2 regions of the Streptomyces sp. NBC_01445 genome follow, and region 1 is predicted to be linked to the other one. Evidence: riboswitches for the same ligand, from Rfam matches in the RefSeq annotation. Region 1 holds a riboswitch; the other holds the start of a gene.
The links. Region 1 has a riboswitch for glycine ahead of gcvT (glycine cleavage system aminomethyltransferase GcvT). Riboswitches for the same ligand answer to the same signal wherever they lie in the genome.
Positions count from the first base shown of each region.

Region 1 (9,321 bases):
TCGCCCTGCCCGTCGCCGGCGACGACGAGGCGGCCAAGACGGTCGTACGCGGCCTGCTCGACGGGATCGGCTTCGACTCCGTGGACACGGGCAGCCTCGACGAGTCCTGGCGCCAGCAGCCCGGCACCCCCGTCTACGGCCTCGCGGCGGACACGAACACGGTCCGCAAGGCCCTGGCCGAGGCGTCCCCGGAACGCACGGCGGAGTGGCGCGCCTGAGTCACCGGGTGCGGGGGCGCGTCACGGGGTGGCCCAGTCCCGCAGCGCGCTCTTGCTGGTGAAATTCGCGACGTCCTTGTCGAGCGGCCGGTCCGTGTACTGATGAAACTTCCAGGCCGCCTTGATACGCGGCTTGCCGGCCGTCGTGTAGTCGGCGATCCAGAGCCCGTCACCGGCGTAGGAGGTCGTATCCACGTTCAGCCAGAAGTCGCGGTTCGTGTAGAGCACCACCCGGTGATGGGGGCGCAGGCGCTTCACCTCGCGGATGAAGCGGTCCTTCTCCGAGTTGCTCGCGCGGGTGCCGTCCCCGGTCGTCTCCCAGTCCACGGCCAGCACGTCGCCCGCCTTTTCGGGGGCCTTGCTGACGAAGTACTCGGCCTGCGCCGTGAGGTTGCCCGGCCACAGGAAGTGGTAGAAGCCGACGACGCAGCCGCCGTCGCGGGCCAGCTTCGTCTGGGCGGTGAGCCGTGGATTCACGTACGAGCGCCCCTCCGTGGCTTTGATGAAGACGAAGGACAGGCCTTCCGTGTCGAACGTGGACTGGTACGAGCTGACGTCGATGCCACGCAGCATGCTGGCCTCCTGGTCGGTGGGGCGACGAGGTCGAGAATCCATCGTCCCCGATCCGATCCCGTGGGGGTACCTCTTTCCGCACGTTGATCCGCCTGTGCAGGTGGCGCTGTCAGGACGTTTCGGTGGCCGCAGTCTTGGAACACGCTTTACATGGGTCCCTGCAACTGCCGGAGCCATGTCACTGTCTGACAGTGAGTTGGGCCCGTTGGGGGGCATGGGGTGAATCGGAGAGTGGAGCAGGTCGTGGGACGGCGCAAGGACGGAATAAGGATCGCGCTCGTGACGGTCGCGGTGCTGGTGGGCGCGAGCGCCTGCGGCGGCGGCAGTGGCGACAAGGCGTCGGGCGGGAACGACGGGAAGGCGGCGGCGAGGCCGAGCGAGAGCGCCAAGCCCTCACCGGCGAAGCCCAAGGGTCCGCCGATGCTCCTGGAGACGATCACCCCGCTGAGCGACGCCAAGGTCGGTGTGGCGATGCCGATTTCGGTGGTCTTCACCAACCCCGTGGCCGCCAAGGCGCGCGCCTCCGTCGAGAAGCACATGAAGGTCAGCACGTCGCAGCCGGTGGCCGGCGCCTGGCACTGGTTCGGCGACAAGCGCGCCGACTGGCGCCCCAAGACGTACTGGCCCTCCGGTACGAAGGTGAAGGTCGACGCCGACATGAAGGGCGTCAGCAACGGCAACGGCCGCTACGGCGTGCACGGTTACACGCACTCCTTCACGGTCGGCGACGACGTCCGGGCCGACGTCTCCGTCACCGGTCACACCATGAAGGTCACCAAGAACGGCCAGGCCGTGCGGACGCTGTCGATCAACGCGGGCAGCGCCGAGTACCCCACCTGGAACGGCACGATGGCCGTCATCGACAAGCAGGAGAAGGTCCACATGACCTCCTGCAGCGTCGGCATCAGCTGCGACAAGGGCAGCGCCAACTACTACGACCTGACGCTGCCCTGGGACGTCCACCTCACCCAGTCCGGCACGTACGTCCACTACTCGACCGGTGACCCGAACCCGGGCAGCGGCTCGGCCCGTGGTTCGCACGGCTGCGTCCACCTGTCGCTGTCCGACGCCAAGTGGTTCTACGGCCAGGTCAAGCAGGGCGACCCCGTCACGATCACGGGCTCGCCGCGCGCCAAGGCTCCGGCCGACAACGGCTACGCGGCGTTCAACCTGAGCTGGGACCAGTGGCTCGCGGGAAGCGGGGCGGGGGAGGGCACGACGGCGACCCTGTGAGTGCCGCCGCCCTCAGCCCTGCTGATCGTCAGCACTCGATGATGTTGACGGCGAGGCCGCCCCGCGCCGTCTCCTTGTACTTGACGGACATGTCGGCGCCGGTCTCCTTCATGGTCTTGATGACCTTGTCGAGGGAGACCTTGTGGCTGCCGTCGCCGCGCATGGCCATGCGGGCCGCGGTGACGGCCTTCACGGCGGCCATGCCGTTGCGCTCGATGCAGGGGATCTGGACGAGGCCGCCGACGGGGTCGCAGGTCAGGCCGAGGTTGTGCTCCATGCCGATCTCGGCGGCGTTCTCGACCTGCTCGGGGGTGCCGCCGAGGACCTCGGCGAGGGCGCCCGCGGCCATGGAGCAGGCGGAGCCGACCTCGCCCTGGCAGCCGACCTCGGCGCCGGAGATGGAGGCGTTCTCCTTGAAGAGCATGCCGATGGCGCCCGCGGAGAGCATGAAGCGGACGACGCCCTCCTCGTCCGCGCCGGGCACGAAGTTGATGTAGTAGTGCAGGACCGCGGGGATGATGCCCGCGGCGCCGTTGGTGGGCGCGGTGACGACGCGGCCGCCCGCGGCGTTCTCCTCGTTGACGGCCATCGCGTAGAGGGTGATCCACTCCATGGCGCGGGCCATCGGGTCGCCCTCGGCGCGCAGTTGGCGGGCCGAGTTCGCGGCGCGGCGGCGGACCTTGAGGCCGCCGGGCAGGATGCCCTCGCGGGACATGCCGCGCGAGACGCAGGCCTGCATGACGCGCCAGATGTCGAGGAGTCCGGAGCGGATCTCGTCCTCGGTGCGCCAGGCCTTCTCGTTCTCCAGCATCAGCGCGGAGATGGACAGGCCGGTCTCCTCGGCGAGGCGGAGCAGCTCGTCGCCGGTGCGGAAGGGGTACTTGAGGACCGTGTCGTCGGGCACGATCGGGTTCTCGCCGGCCACGGCATCTTCGTCGACGACGAAGCCGCCGCCCACCGAGTAGTACGTCTTCTCCAGGACGAGGGCGCCCTCGTGGTCGTAGGCGAAGATCGTCATGCCGTTGGCGTGGTACGGGAGTGCCTTGCGGCGGTGCAGGACCAGGTCGTCGTCGAAGCTGAACGGGATCTCGTGGACGCCGAGCAGGCTGAGCTTCCCGGAAGCCTTGATCGCCTCGACGCGGTCGTCGGCCTTCTCCACGTCGACGGTGCGGGGGGAGTCGCCCTCCAGGCCGAGCAGGACCGCCTTGGGGGTGCCGTGGCCGTGTCCGGTGGCGCCGAGGGAGCCGTAGAGCTCGGCGCGTATCGCGGCGGTGTGGGCGAGCAGACCCTCGTTCTTCAGGCGGCGCGCGAACATGCGGGCCGCCCGCATCGGGCCGACCGTGTGGGAGCTGGACGGGCCGATGCCGATCGAGAACAGGTCGAAGACCGAGATGGCCACGGGGAACTCCTAGGTGGGTTTCGGCGGACGCCGTTGTCCGCCGGGGTGGTGCGCAAGGCGATACGGAGGGCGGTGCACGGTTCGGGGCACCGCTCTCACTGTCCAGTGTGCGCGGTGCCCCGAACTTTCAGACGTACAAATGCGTACGAAACTACTTCAGGCCGGGGTACAGGGGGAACTTGTCGGCGAGAGCGGTGACGCGGGCCTTGAGGGAAACCGCGTCGTACTCCGGCTTGAGGGCCTCGGCGATGATGTCGGCGACCTCGGTGAAGTCCTCGGCCTGGAAGCCACGGGTGGCCAGGGCCGGGGTGCCGATCCGCAGGCCCGAGGTGACCATCGGGGGACGCGGGTCGTTCGGGACGGCGTTCCGGTTGACCGTGATGCCGACCTCGTGGAGCCGGTCCTCGGCCTGCTGGCCGTCCAGCTCGGACTCGCGCAGGTCGACCAGGACCAGGTGCACGTCGGTGCCGCCGGACAGCACGTTCACGCCGGTGGCGCGGGCGTCGTCCGAGGTCAGACGGGCGGCAAGGATCTGGGCGCCCTCGATGGTGCGCTGCTGGCGCTCCTTGAAGTCCTCGCTCGCGGCGACCTTGAAGGAGACGGCCTTGGCGGCGATCACGTGCTCCAGGGGGCCGCCCTGGAAGCCGGGGAAGACGGACGAGTTCAGCTTCTTCGCGAAGTCCTTCTTCGCGAGGATGATCCCGCCGCGCGGCCCGCCGAGCGTCTTGTGCGTGGTGGAGGTGACCACGTCCGCGTACTCGACCGGGTTGGGGTGCAGCCCGGCCGCAACGAGTCCGGCGAAGTGGGCCATGTCGACCCACAGGTAGGCGCCGGTCTCGTCCGCGATGCGGCGGAACGCGGCGAAGTCGAGCTGGCGCGGGTAGGCGGACCAGCCCGCGATGATCACCTTGGGGCGGTGCTCCTTGGCGAGGCGCTCGACCTCGGCCATGTCCACGAGACCGGCCTCGTCGACGTGGTAGGCGACCACGTCGAACTGCTTGCCGGAGAAGTTCAGGCGCATGCCGTGGGTGAGGTGGCCGCCGTGGGCGAGGTCCAGGCCGAGGATCGTGTCGCCGGGCTTGGCGAGCGCGAAGAGGGCGGCCTGGTTGGCGGAGGCGCCGGAGTGCGGCTGGACGTTGGCGTACTCGGCACCGAAGAGGTCCTTGACCCGGTCGATGGCGATCTGCTCGGTGACGTCGACGTGCTCGCAGCCGCCGTAGTAGCGCCGGCCGGGGTAGCCCTCGGCGTACTTGTTGGTCAGGACCGAGCCCTGGGCCTCCATGACGGCGACCGGAGCGAAGTTCTCCGACGCGATCATCTCGAGGGTGGACTGCTGGCGGAGCAGCTCGGCGTCGAGCGCGGCGGCGACGTCCGGGTCGAGCTCGTGCAGCGGGGTGTTCATGAGCGACATGGTCGTGGTGTCCCTAGTTGCCGGAGCCGGAGAACGCGTCGTACTCGTCCGCGGAGAGCAGGTCCTTCGGCTCTTCCGATGTGCGGACCTTGAACAGCCAGCCGCCCTCGAACGGGGCGGAGTTCACCAGCGACGGGTCGTCCACGACGTCCTGGTTCGCCTCGACGACCTCGCCGGTGACCGGGGAGTACAGGTCGCTGACGGACTTGGTCGACTCGAGCTCGCCGCAGGTCTCGCCCGCGGTCACCGTGTCACCGACCTCGGGGAGCTGGGCGTAGACGACATCGCCGAGCGCGTTGGCCGCGAACTCGGTGATGCCGACCGTCGAGACGCCGTCCTCGGCGCCCGACAGCCACTCGTGCTCCTTGCTGTAGCGCAGCTGCTGGGGGTTGCTCATGATCTGAATTCTCCTGTACGCGGGTGGGTGCTGCGGAACGAGAGGGGTGTGCGCTGGGTTACTTCCGGCGGCCCCCGTGAGGACTGGTCGGGCTACTTCTGGCGCTTGTAGAACGGCAGCGCCACGACCTCGTACGGCTCGTGGGCGCCGCGGATGTCCACGCCCACGCCCTCGGTGCCGGGGGCGGCGTGCGCCGCGTCCACGTAGGCGATGGCGATCGGCTTGCCGAGCGTGGGGGAGGGGGCGCCGGAGGTGACCTCGCCGATCACCTTTCCGTCGGCGACCACGGACATCCCGGCGCGCGGCACCCGGCGGCCCTCGGCGATCAGGCCGACGAGCCTGCGCGGCGGCGCGGTCTCGGCGCGCTCGGCGGCGGCCTCGAGCGCCTCGCGGCCCACGAAGCGGCCCTCGTTGCCCGTCTTCTCGAACTTCACGACGCGGCCGAGACCGGCGTCGAAGGGGGTCAGCGCCGTCGTCAGCTCGTGCCCGTACAGCGGCATGCCGGCCTCCAGGCGCAGCGTGTCGCGGCAGGAGAGGCCGGCGGGGACGAGCCCGACCGGCGCGCCCGCGTCGGTCAGCGCCTGCCACAGCTTCTCGGCGTGCTCCGGGGCGACGAACAGCTCGAAGCCGTCCTCGCCGGTGTAGCCGGTGCGGGCGATGAGGGCCGGCACACCGGCGACGGTGCCGGGCAGGCCCGCGTAGTACTTGAGGCCGTCCAGGTCGGCGTCCGTGAGGGACTTCAGGATGCCGGGGGACTCGGGGCCCTGGACGGCGATCAGCGCGTAGGCGTCGCGGTCGTCGCGGACCTCGGCGTCGAAGCCGGCGGCGCGCTCGGTGATCGCGTCGAGGACGATCTGCGCGTTGCCGGCGTTGGCGACGACCATGTAGTGAGGAAGACCGGCCTCCTGCTCGCCCAGGCGGTAGACGATCAGGTCGTCGACGATCCCGCCGTCCTCCTGGCAGATCATGGTGTAGCGGGCGCGGCCGGGGCCGATCGTGGACATGTTGCCGACGAGGGCGTAGTCGAGGAGATCGACGGCCTGCGGCCCGGTGACGGTGATCTCGCCCATGTGCGAGAGGTCGAAGAGGCCCGCCTTGGTGCGGACCGCGATGTGCTCGTCGCGCTCGCTGCCGTACCGCAGCGGCATGTCCCAGCCCGCGAAGTCGGTCATCGTCGCGCCCAGCGAGCGGTGCAGGGCGTCGAGGGCGGTCTTACGGGGGACGTTGTTCATGAGTGGTGCTCCAGGATCCCAGGCATGACAGACGAGGGCGATGGTCTTCCTCCCCATCTGTCATCGGAACCTGAGAGGTTCGCCGGCGCCACACGTACAGAGGTGGTCGCGGCTTGCACCTTGGGTGGAGCGGCCGAGGGCCGCCCGCTTTTCAGATATGCCTCGCCCGCGCGGTACGGGGCCTGAGAGATTCAAGGGAGGAACTTGCTCCTTCGGCGCCCCCGGGGACGCGTAGGCGTCCGGGGAGCTCTCCCGCGCGGATTCAAGCGGCCGGTATGCAGTTGGTCGTGCTCTTGGCGCGCACATCATTGCATGCCGACCGTACGGGGAAACCACTTGTAGGGCATTACCGTCTCTTTACACTTGGCGGGCAAGGGTGGCGTGACCGGAACGGGGAGGACGATCACGGTGCACAAGGCAGCGGCGGGTGCGTACGCGGCGGCAGGGGTCGGGCAGCGCGCTGTGCCCCGCCCCGGGGCGGTGACAGGGCGCGGTCCGGTCGTCAGGGATCTGCGCGGCAGAGGCGGCCGCACACCGAGGCGCCTCGGCTTCGCGCGGGGTGACCTGATCGTGGTCTCGGGGCTCCCGGGCAGTGGCAAGTCCACGCTGATGCGCCGCGTGGTCGGTGCCGGGGGAGCCGTGCGCATCGACTCGCAGGACACGCGTGACCGCTGGGCGGCCCGGTTGCCGCGGCTGCTCCCGTACGCCGTGTACCGCCCGCTCGTGCGGCTCGCGCACTTCGCCGGGCTGCGGCGCGCCCTGCGCTCGGGAGGCAGCGTCGTCCTGCACGACTGCGGTACGCAACGCTGGGTGCGGCGCTGGCTGGCCAAGGAGGCCGGGCGGCGCGGCGCGGACCTGCATCTGATGCTGCTCGACGTCGACGCGGGCACGGCGCTCGCGGGCCAGCGGGACCGCGGCCGCGGGGTCTCGCGCTACGCGTTCGCCCGGCACCGCCGCGCGGTCGCGGGCCTGGTGGAGTCCGCCGAGCGCGGTGACCTGCCGTGGGGCTGCGCGTCCGCGGTGCTGCTCGACCGGGACGCGACGGATGTGCTGAACGGGATCAGGTTCGAGGGGAGTTGACCGGCTGCGACCCTCTGTGCACATGCGGACGCGGAGGGTGTTCTGTCGCCCGCACGCGCTAGGGTTCGGCCGCAGACAGAGCGGTTCCAGAGCGGGTGGTAGGCACATGGACATTCCGGCGCAGGCTCACGCACATCCGTACGGCGGGTGGCCGGCCAACGAGCTTGAGGAGGTGCTCGCCGCCTCCCTCGGGGTCGACTCGGCGGGCGGCCGCATCGTCGAGGTCCTCGGGCGCAGCCAGGTGTGGATACCGCTGCCCCAGGGCGGCGGCCCCGGCAGCCCGAACCTCGACCTGCCGACGGTGGAGATCGAGGGCCAGGCCTATGTGCCCGTCTTCAGCTCCGAGGAGCAGTTCCTCGCGGTCGTCGGCGACCGGATGGGCTGCACGGTCGCGCCGGCCGTCGAGTTCGCGCGCGGGCTGCCGCCGCAGGTCGGCATTGCGGTGAATCCGGACGGCGCCGTCGGCGTCCCGCTGCCCCCGCCCGCCGTCGCCGAACTGTGCAAGTCCGACCGTACGCCGCTGGACGGGCCCGCCACGGGCGGCCGGGTCAGCCTCTACGAGCCCGACTGGCAGGACGACCCGGTCGACTTCCTGGCCGCCGTGCGCGAGGAGTTCGAGGCGTCCGGCGTCGTCATGACCGCCCGCCGCTGCCTCGCCAGCGTCGAGGGCGGCGACCCCCTCCTCTTCGTCGGCGTCGAGCTGTCGCAGTGGGAGGGCCCCGCGCGCAACCTGCCCATGGACGCCCTGGGCCGCGCCCTCGGCCGGGCTCCCGCGCCCTGGCCGGTGAACCTCGTCCTGCTCGACATCACCCAGGACCCGGTCGGTGACTGGATGCGCGCCACGCTGCGGCCGTTCTACACGCAGGGTCACTGAAAGCCCGGCGCCGGTCCCCGTTCGGGAAACACGGGAAACTGGTCGACCGCGCGTACGTCAAGTCGGTGCCAGGATCGCCGCTTAAGCTGGTTTCATGACCTGTCTGGGCGGTCCCGCCGCGGGGAGCGGGTCGAAATCGTCGGGTACGTCACGAAGGGGCGGTTACGGGTGAGTGCGTCGGGCACGGCCGCGGCCGGTCAGGTCGAGCACATGCTGCGCCAGGTGACGCCGGGGCGTTACGACGCCTACGAGGCGCTGCTCAACGCGCTCGCGGACCCGGGCGCCGGTCAGGTGTGGATGCTGCTCTGGCACGGCCAGGCCGGTTCCCCCGACGCGCAGTACGGGAACATGGAGGTCGAGGGCTTCTCGTACGCCCCCTGTGTCACCTCCGCCCAGGAGCTGTCCGCCTCCGGCTGGAGCCGTGCGTACGAGGTCGTCGGCGGGGTCGACGCGGCCCGCACGCTCTACCCCGACCACTACGGCCTCTGGCTCAACCCGCACGCGCCCGGCGGCGGTGTCGGCATCCCGTGGCTCGACCTGCGCCGCATCGCGGGCGGCCTCGACCGCCAGCCCGCCGGGCCGCTGCGCCTGAGCGACCCCGCCATCGAGATCCCGCAGTTCTACGCCCTGCTCACGCAGAACGCGCACCGCACCACCGCGATCCGCTCGCTGCGCCGCGCCTGGGTCCAGCCGACGCTCGGCGCGCCCTATCTGGCGATCGGCCTCGATGTGTACGACACGTCGCCGGTGTCCGTGGACGCGGTGCGCGCGATGATGCAGCAGTCGGTCGTCGCCGTGCCCGACGGACTGCCCGTCTCCACGGTCGCGATGTCCGACGAGCACGACCCCGTCGCCCTGTGGCTGCGCGCCAACGCCCGCCCGTTCTACGACCGTGAGGCGCACG
Region 1 is NZ_CP109485.1:3,888,313-3,897,633, reverse strand. It holds gene OG574_RS17605 (NADPH-dependent F420 reductase) at 1-218, shown strand, start outside; gene OG574_RS17600 (glycoside hydrolase family 25 protein) at 240-791, opposite strand; gene OG574_RS17595 (L,D-transpeptidase) at 1,035-2,024, shown strand; gene OG574_RS17590 (L-serine ammonia-lyase) at 2,053-3,423, opposite strand; gene glyA (serine hydroxymethyltransferase) at 3,575-4,834, opposite strand; gene gcvH (glycine cleavage system protein GcvH) at 4,848-5,231, opposite strand; gene gcvT (glycine cleavage system aminomethyltransferase GcvT) at 5,324-6,463, opposite strand; glycine riboswitch at 6,511-6,624, opposite strand; glycine riboswitch at 6,625-6,728, opposite strand; gene OG574_RS17570 (AAA family ATPase) at 6,866-7,543, shown strand; gene OG574_RS17565 (enhanced serine sensitivity protein SseB) at 7,650-8,417, shown strand; gene OG574_RS17560 (enhanced serine sensitivity protein SseB C-terminal domain-containing protein) at 8,586-9,321, shown strand, end outside.

Region 2 (9,321 bases), 4.3 Mb from region 1:
CGCGGAGACGAAGAACCCGTCGCTGACCGGACGTCAGCGGCTGGCCAAGGGGCTGTGGCCGCCGCGGGTCTCCCGTGCGCAACTCATCGTCGCCGTCCTGCTGTTCGTGCTCGGCCTGGGGCTGGCCATCCAGGTGCGGTCCAACAGCGACAGCAGCGCGCTGCGCGGCGCACGTCAGGAAGATCTCGTACGCATCCTCGATGAACTGGATGACCGTACTCAGCGTCTGGGAGATGAGAAGCAGCGTCTCGAGGGGCAGCGCACCGAGCTGGAGAACAGCTCGGACCAGGCCGAGGAGGCCCGCAAGCAGACGGTCGAGAGGGAACGGCAACTCGGCATTCTGGCGGGCACCGTGGCGGCGCAGGGCCCCGGGATCACGCTGACGATCACCGACAAGAAGGGCGCGGTGCAGGCGGACATGCTGCTCGATGCGATCCAGGAGCTACGCGCGGCGGGCGCCGAGGCGATCCAGGTGAACGACGTCCGGGTCGTGGCCGACACGTATTTGACGGATGCGAGCGGCGGGAAGGTGAGTGTGGACGGTCACAAGATCGGCGAGCCTTTCGTCTTCAAGGTCATCGGCAAGCCGCAGGACCTGGAGCCGGCGCTCAATATCCCTGGTGGGGTGGTTCAGACTCTGGAGAAGGAGCAGGCCACCGTTACCGTGACACAGGCGCAGAAGATCGTCGTGGACGCCTTGCGACCGGCGAAGCGGCCTGACTACGCTCAGTCGTCGTCCCAGTGAGGTGGGGGCGAATGGGGGCGGTCCGGCCAGGGCATGAGGTTGCGGGGGGTCGGCGCACCGTAAGCGGGGTGCGTGGTGGAAACTGTTTGGCGGATACGGACGTTGTGAGGATGTCTGTGTCGCCGATGTATGGCGGTGTGTGCAATCAGGGTTCGTCCTGCCCCACGGGCGGGTCTGTTTCGGTCAAGGGGAATCGCCCGTGAAGTTGTTTGCGAAGTTGTTCGGCAAGAGCGCACGTGAGGACAGCGGCAATGCCAATGCCACTGCCCGCCATCGTGCACCGCGCACCCAGGACGCGGAGGTGCAGGGGGCGGAGCGCCCGCTGTTCCGTGATCAGGTCGGTCCTCAGGGCGGTGACATTTCGGGCGGACAGGGCGCGTCGTCTGTTGACCCTGCCGCGTCCGGCCGCATAGGTTTCGGAGAACCGTCAACCTCAAGTGCGGGTGGAGGGTTTACCCCCGATCCGTATGCGTCCCATGCCCCCGCGGGGCAGCCGCGGCAGGAGGATCCGTCCATGTCGGCACTGGTGTGTACGAGGTGCGGGAACCGTAACGCCGAGGCGAGCCGGTTCTGCTCCAACTGCGGTGCGCCCCTGCGCGCCGGAGCCGAGCGTCCGTCCGAGACGACCTCGACGATTTCCATTTCGGGCCTTGAGGCCTACGACGCCGAAGTCACCGGTCAGACGCTGTCGCCGGCGCTCTCCCCGGAGGCGCAGGCCGCCGTCGACGCCCTGCCGCTCGGCTCGGCGCTCCTGGTGGTGCGACGCGGTCCGAACTCGGGCAGCCGCTTCCTCCTCGACGGCGAACTGACCACGGCGGGGCGGCACCCGCAGAGCGACATCTTCCTTGACGACGTGACTGTTTCGCGCCGTCACGTGGAGTTCCGTCGCGGGGCCGACGGCGCCTTCACCGTCAGTGACGTGGGCAGCCTCAACGGCACGTACGTCAATCGGGAGCGGATCGACGCGGTCACGCTGTCGAACGGCGACGAGGTGCAGATCGGCAAGTACCGGCTGGTCTTCTACGCGAGCCAGCGGGGCATCTGACCTGTCAGGAAGGTCCATGCTTCAAACACCGAAGGGCGGTGCCGGTCACGGCATCGCCCTCACGGACAGTCGGCTGATGAGCATCGGCACCGTGCTGAACGTGCTACGCGACGAGTTCCCCGAAGTCACCATCTCCAAGATCAGGTTCCTGGAGTCGGAGGGGCTGATCGAGCCGCAGCGAACCCCCTCGGGGTATCGCAAGTTCAGCCCGGACGACGTCGAGCGACTTGCCCATGTACTGCGCATGCAGCGGGACCACTACCTGCCTCTGAAGGTCATCAAGGAACAGCTCGACGCCCTGGAGCGGGGAGAAGCGATCACGCTGCCCTCTACGGGGCGGCCGGGCGACAGCGAGGACGGCCGGGCCCCAGAGGGCGGCGAAGGGCCGACAGCGGCCCGTGTGGGCCGTGACGAGCTCCTTGCCGCCGCCGGCATCGAGTCCCCCGAGCTCGACGAGTGGGAGTCGTACGGCCTCATCGCGCCGCTGCCCGAGGGCGGATACGACGCGGAAGCGGTCACGGTCGCCGAGCTGGTCATGGAACTGGGCCGTTTCGGGATCGAGCCGCGGCATCTGCGGGCGATGAAGGCCGCTGCCGACCGGGAGGCCGGTCTGGTCGAACAGGTCGTCGCGCCACTGCGACGGCATCGCAATCCCCAGACCAGGGCTCACGCCCAGGCCCGCGCGAAGGAGCTGGCGGGGCTGACCGTGAAGCTTCACGGGGCGCTCGTGCAGACCGCGCTCGGCGTGCGTCTGCCCTGATCCGAGGGGTGCTCGCGCGGTGTGCGTCCGGCGATCGAAGAGTGCCCGACTACCCAAACCTGCCGGGCACGTCCTAGGGTTGCTGTGTGAACGAGCTCGACGTCGTAGGTGTCCGGGTCGAAATGCCCTCCAACCAACCGATCGTGCTCCTGCGTGAAGTGGGAGGCGACCGCTACCTCCCCATCTGGATCGGACCGGGGGAGGCGACGGCCATCGCCTTCGCACAGCAGGGCATGGCCCCCGCACGCCCGCTGACGCACGACCTTTTCAAGGACGTGCTGGAGGCGGTCGGGCAGGAGCTCACGGAAGTACGCATCACGGACCTGCGCGAAGGCGTCTTCTACGCGGAACTGGTGTTCTCGAGCGGTGTCGAGGTCAGTGCCCGCCCGTCGGACGCCATAGCGCTCGCGCTGCGCACCGGTACGCCGATCTACGGCAGTGACGGTGTGCTCGATGACGCCGGGATCGCGATCCCGGACGAGCAGGAGGACGAGGTGGAGAAGTTCCGCGAATTCCTCGACCAGATCTCGCCCGAGGATTTCGGGACCAACAGTCAGTGACGCGAGCGGCCGCCGGAAGGCGGCCGCTGCCGCGCCGGGGGCCCGGCCGGACCATTCGGCTAGCCTTTCCCCGCGGTGAGGTACGGGAAACCACTCGTAGGGTGATTATCACTCGGCGTGCCGAGTGTGGCGATCGTTGACGCACCCCTGGTGACTGCCTACCGTCGAGAAGGCAGGTCAAAGAGGAGGTCGGCGTGAGAAGCAGCGGCGACGGTACGGCTGGGGGCGTCGGACACAGTCCGGCGGAGAGCGGCCCGTACTCGCTTCACGGCCACGCGGCCGGTCATATTCCGCGTCGGCCGACGGTGTTGCCGGTGGTCGCTCAGGGGGATGACGACGCGACGCCCGAGCAGGTCGGATACCGGGGACCCACCGCGTGTGCGGCGGCCGGTATCACCTATCGACAGCTGGACTACTGGGCGAGGACCGGTCTGGTCGAGCCGAGTGTGCGCCCCGCCCACGGGTCGGGGACCCAGCGGCTCTACAGCTTCAGGGACGTCGTCGTCCTGAAGATCGTGAAGAGATTCCTGGACACCGGTGTCTCACTGCAGAACATCCGCACCGCGGTGCAGCACCTGCGGGAGCGCGGCTTCGGCGATCTGGAGCGGCTGACCCTCATGAGCGACGGCGCCACCGTCTACGAGTGCAGCTCGCCGACGGAGGTCCACGATCTGCTCCAGGGCGGTCAGGGCATCTTCGGTATCGCGGTCGGCGTGGTGTGGCGGGACGTCGAGAGCGCCCTGTCGCAGCTGCACGGGGAGCGCATCGACACCGGTGAGACGCTCCACGGGAACAACCCCGCTGACGAGCTCGCGAGACGGCGCAACCGCGCGGTGTGAGCTGGGTCGATGCGTCCGGCGGGGCATTGTCAGTGCCGTAGGGCAGCATCGGACATGTGAGAACCGCGCCCACGATCCTGCATCTCGACATGGATGCCTTCTACGCCTCGGCGGAGCAGGCATCGAAGCCGAGCCTGCGCGGGAAAGCCGTGGTCGTGGGAGGGATCGGGCCTCGTGGGGTGGTGGCCACCGCCTCGTACGAGGCCCGGGTGTTCGGGGTGCACTCGGCGATGCCGATCGGCCAGGCGCGCAGGCTCGCTCCCAATGCCGCGTATCTCGTACCGCGCTTCCAGCTGTACCGCGAGGTCAGCGAGCAGGTGATGGGGCTGCTCCGGGAGCTGTCGCCGTTGGTGGAGCCGCTGAGCCTCGACGAGGCGTTCGTCGATCTGGAGGCCGGTGAGGCGGCCTGGGACGCCGCGTCGGCGCGGCTGGTCGGTGAGCGGCTGCGGGAGGACATCAGGGCCGTGACCGGCCTGACCGGCTCTGTCGGGATCGCGGCGTCGAAGATGCTGGCGAAGATCGCCTCCGAGGAGGCCAAGCCGGACGGTCTGTTCCTGATCGTGCCCGGCACCGAGCGCGCCATGCTCGGGCCCATGTCCGTGCGCACGCTGCCCGGCGTGGGGCCGGCGACCGGGGACCATCTGAGACGCGCCGGGATCACCACGGTCGAGGAGATCGCGGAGGCGGGCGAGGACGAGCTCGTACGGCTGCTGGGGAAGTCGCACGGGGCGTCGCTGTACGCCATGGCTCTCGCGCACGACGACCGGCCCGTGGTGGCCGAGCGGGACGCCAAGTCGGTGTCGGTCGAGGACACGTACGACGTGGACATCCACGACCGGGTGCGGGTGCGGACCGAGGTACAGCGGCTTGCGGAGCGGTGCGTGCAGCGGTTGCGGGGGGCGGAGCGGTCGGGACGGACCGTGGTCCTCAAGGTGCGGCGCTACGACTTCTCCACGCTGACGAGATCCGAGACCCTGCGCGGGCCCACCGACGACCCCGCGGTGGTGCGGGAGGCGGCGGCGCGGCTCCTGGAGTCCGTGGACACGACGGGCGGGGTGCGGCTGCTGGGCGTGGGAGTGACGGGTCTGGCCGACTACACGCAGGAGGATCTGTTCGCGCAGGCGCGGGCGCAGGCCGAGGCCGAGGCGCACGCGGCCGGGGGTGAGGGGGAGACGGAAGGGGTGGATGGTGCGGGGGATGAGGGCCGGGTGGCTGCCGAAGAGGTCGTCGAGGCCGCGGACCGGCGCTGGGTGGCCGGGCACGACGTGCGACACGAGGAGTTCGGGCACGGGTGGGTGCAGGGGAGCGGGCTCGGGCGGGTGACGGTGCGCTTCGAGACGCCGTACTCGGAGCCTGGGCGGGTGCGTACGTTCCGGACCGACGACCCCGCGCTCGTCCCCGCGGAGCCGCTGCCGCTGGTGGCGGAGGGCGACGTGAGGCGGGTTGAGGCAAGGGAGCAGGGTGCCGGGTCAGGTGTCGTCTGAGGTGCCGGCGATCTTGCCGAAGTTGCGGTCCTGAGGGGGCTCGGGGTCGTCCGGGCCCGTGATGTCGAGCCCGTAGTGGTGGTAGAGCTGGAGCTCCTGTTCGGGGGAGAGGTGACGGCCGACCCCGAAGTCGGGGGCGTCCTTGATCAAGGAGCGTTCGAAGGGGATGCGCAGGGTGCCCTCCACCAGCTCGCTCGGCTCCAGGGGGACGAAGGCGTCCCGGCTGAACAGGCCTGTGCGTATGGCCGCCCACTCCGGGACCCCGGTCGCGTCGTCGAGGTAGACCTCGTCGACAGTCCCGATTTTGGCTCCGTTGCGGTCGAACGCCTTGCGGCCGATCAGGTTTCGCGGATCGACATCGGTCTGCACGGGGCCCTCCAGCTGATCGCAACTCATCCGTAAGCACTACCAAAGTGCACATTGGTGACGGCGGCCACTCGAAGCCGGGGGCATTGTTGCCGCTGGTAGGCTGGCCATGGCTGCTGACCCCGTGCGGGAGAGTCCTCCGGATGACACCGGAGGCGCCGAAGGAGCAACTCCTCCCCGGAATCTCTCAGGCCCCTGTACCGCACGGACGAGGTCACTCTGGAAAGCAGGGCGGGCGTTCAGGCCTCCGCTCTCACCGACGGTGAAAGTCGGCATGCCCTTCGTGATGTGGGCACGCCGGTGAAGCTCTCAGGTTGAGATGACAGAGGGGGAGGCCGTCCGGGCACCCGCGCCGTGGTGCCCCTCGCAGGTCGTAGTGACCAGGAGGCCTCCGCAATGACCGCCAACCGTATTCCGCTTTCCCAGCTGGAGCAGGGAATCCCCTTCGAGCAGCGCCATATCGGTCCGGATGAAGCCGCGCAGGCCAAGATGCTCGCGCAGGTCGGGTACGGCTCGCTCGACGAGCTGACGGCGGCCGCGGTCCCGGACGTGATCAAGAGCGCTGAGGCGCTCGATCTTCCCGGGGCCCGCACCGAGGCCGAGGTGCTTGCCGAACTCCGCTCCCTCGCGGACCGCAACCAGGTCCTCGACTCGATGGTCGGACTCGGCTACTACGGCACGTTCACGCCGCCCGTCATCCTGCGCAACGTCATGGAGAACCCGGCCTGGTACACGGCGTACACGCCCTACCAGCCGGAGATCTCGCAGGGCCGGCTCGAGGCACTGCTCAACTTCCAGACGATGGTCGCCGAGCTGACCGGCCTGCCGACCTCGGGCGCCTCGCTGCTCGACGAGGGCACGGCCGCGGCCGAGGCCATGGCGCTGTCGCGGCGCATCGGCAAGGTCAAGAACGGCGCCTTCGTGGTCGACGCGGACGCGCTGCCGCAGACCATCGCCGTGATCCAGACGCGCGCGGAGCCGACCGGTGTCGAGGTCGTCGTCGCCGACCTCTCCGAGGGCATCCCGGCCGAGGTCGCCGAGCGCGGCGTCGTCGGCGTCCTGATCCAGTACCCCGGCGCCTCCGGAGCTGTCCGCGACATCAAGCCGGTCATAGAGCAGGCTCACGAGCTGGGTGCCGTCGTCACGGTCGCTGCCGATCTGCTCGCCCTCACGCTGCTGACCTCGCCCGGCGAGCTCGGCGCCGACATCGCCGTCGGTACCACGCAGCGCTTCGGCGTCCCGATGGGCTTCGGCGGGCCGCACGCCGGCTACATGGCGGTCCGCGAGAAGTTCGCGCGCAGCCTGCCCGGCCGCCTCGTGGGCGTCTCCGTCGACGCCGACGGCAACAAGGCGTACCGCCTCGCGCTGCAGACCCGTGAGCAGCACATCCGGCGCGAGAAGGCCACCAGCAACATCTGTACCGCTCAGGTGCTGCTCGCCGTCATGGCCGGCATGTACGCCGTGTACCACGGACCCGACGGACTCAAGGGCATCGCGCGGCGCACCCACCGGTACGCGACGCTGCTCGCCGAGGGCCTCAAGGCCGGCGGTGTCGAGGTCGTGCACGGCGCGTACTTCGACACCCTGACCGTGAAGGCCGCCGGGCGTGCCGCCGACATCGTCAGCGCCGCGCGCGAGGGTGGCGTCAACCTCCACCTGGTGGACGCCGACCACGTGTCGATCTCGTGTGACGAGACCACGACGCGTACCCAACTGGGCGCCGTCTGGACCGCGTTCGGTGTCGAGGCCGATGTCGACGCGCTCGACGCGGCCGCCGAGGACACGCTGCCCGCGGGCCTCCTGCGCGGGGACAGCTACCTGACGCACCCCGTGTTCCACGCGCACCGCTCCGAGACCTCGATGCTGCGCTACCTGCGCAAGCTGGCCGACCGGGACTACGCGCTCGACCGCGGCATGATCCCGCTGGGCTCCTGCACGATGAAGCTCAACGCGACGACGGAGATGGAGCCGGTCACCTGGCCCGAGTTCGGCCAGCTGCACCCCTTCGCGCCTGCCGAGCAGGCGCAGGGCTACCTCACGCTCATCCGTGAGCTGGAGGAGCGCCTCGCGGAGGTCACCGGCTACGACAAGGTGTCGCTCCAGCCGAACGCCGGTTCGCAGGGCGAGCTGGCCGGTCTCCTCGCCGTCCGCGGCTACCACCGCGCCAACGGCGACGACCAGCGCACCATCTGCCTCATCCCGTCGTCCGCGCACGGCACCAACGCCGCGAGCGCCGTGATGGCCGGCATGAAGGTCGTCGTCGTGAAGACGGCCGACGACGGCGAGATCGACATCGCCGACCTGCGCGCCAAGATCGAGCAGTACGCCGACGAGCTCGCCGTCCTGATGATCACCTACCCGTCGACGCACGGTGTGTTCGAGGAGCACGTTGCCGACATCTGCGCGCAGGTGCACGACGCCGGCGGCCAGGTCTACGTCGACGGCGCCAACCTGAACGCCCTGGTGGGCCTCGCCAAGCCGGGCCACTTCGGGGGCGACGTCTCGCATCTCAACCTGCACAAGACGTTCTGCATCCCGCACGGCGGCGGCGGTCCGGGCGTCGGCCCGGTCGGCGTCCGCGCGCACCTCGCGCCGTACCTGCCCAACCACCCGATGCAGCCCGCCGCCGGACCCGCGACCGGCGTCGGCCCGATCTCCGCGGCGCCGTGGGGCTCCGCGGGCATCCTGCCGATCTCGTGGGCGTATGTGCGTCTCATGGGCGGCGAGGGCCTCAAGCGGGCCACGCAGGTCGCGGTGCTGAGCGCCAACTACATCGCCAAGCGTCTCGAGCCGCACTTCCCGGTGCTGTACACGGGCCCCGGCGGCCTCGTCGCGCACGAGTGCATCATCGATCTGCGCCCGATCTCGAAGGCGACCGGCGTCAGCGTCGACGACATCGCCAAGCGGCTCATCGACTACGGGTTCCACGCGCCGACCATGTCGTTCCCGGTTGCCGGGACGCTGATGATCGAGCCGACCGAGAGCGAGGACCTGGCCGAGCTCGACCGGTTCTGCGAGGCGATGATCGCCATTCGCGGAGAGATCGAGAAGGTCGGTTCGGGCCGGTGGCCCGCCGAGGACAACCCGCTGCGCAACGCGCCGCACACCGCGGCCGCGCTCGGCGGCGAGTGGGAGCACGCGTACAGCCGCGAGGTGGCGGTCTTCCCCGCCGGTGTCGTGGCCGCCGACAAGTACTGGCCGCCGGTCCGCCGCATCGACCAGGCGTACGGCGACCGGAATCTCGTCTGCTCGTGCCCGCCCATGGACGCGTACGAGGACTGATACTCGCGCTGACATGCGTCAGGGCCGGTTCCGGGGTTTCCCGGGGCCGGCCCTTTCGTACGGGGGACGCCGTGGGCGTCCGGATCCGCTCAGGCCGCGGTCACGACGTGCACGGGGCGGTGCGGAGCGATGATCTGGCCGTTGGGCAGCAACTCACCGGTGTCCTCGAAGAGCAGGACGCCGTTGCAGAGCAGACTCCAGCCCTGTTCGGGGTGGTGGGCCACAGGGAGCGCGGCCTCC
Region 2 is NZ_CP109485.1:8,221,763-8,231,083, forward strand. It holds gene OG574_RS37410 (DUF881 domain-containing protein) at 1-745, shown strand, start outside; gene OG574_RS37415 (FHA domain-containing protein) at 828-1,790, shown strand; gene ftsR (transcriptional regulator FtsR) at 1,807-2,550, shown strand; gene OG574_RS37425 (bifunctional nuclease family protein) at 2,637-3,110, shown strand; gene OG574_RS37430 (MerR family transcriptional regulator) at 3,305-3,949, shown strand; gene OG574_RS37435 (DNA polymerase IV) at 4,006-5,433, shown strand; gene OG574_RS37440 (PRC-barrel domain-containing protein) at 5,419-5,802, opposite strand; glycine riboswitch at 5,917-6,012, shown strand; gene gcvP (aminomethyl-transferring glycine dehydrogenase) at 6,196-9,081, shown strand; gene OG574_RS37450 (DUF5999 family protein) at 9,171-9,321, opposite strand, start outside.
Region 2: it holds a riboswitch for glycine, as region 1 does, so the genes downstream of both, gcvP (aminomethyl-transferring glycine dehydrogenase) here and gcvT (glycine cleavage system aminomethyltransferase GcvT) in region 1, are expected to answer to the same signal.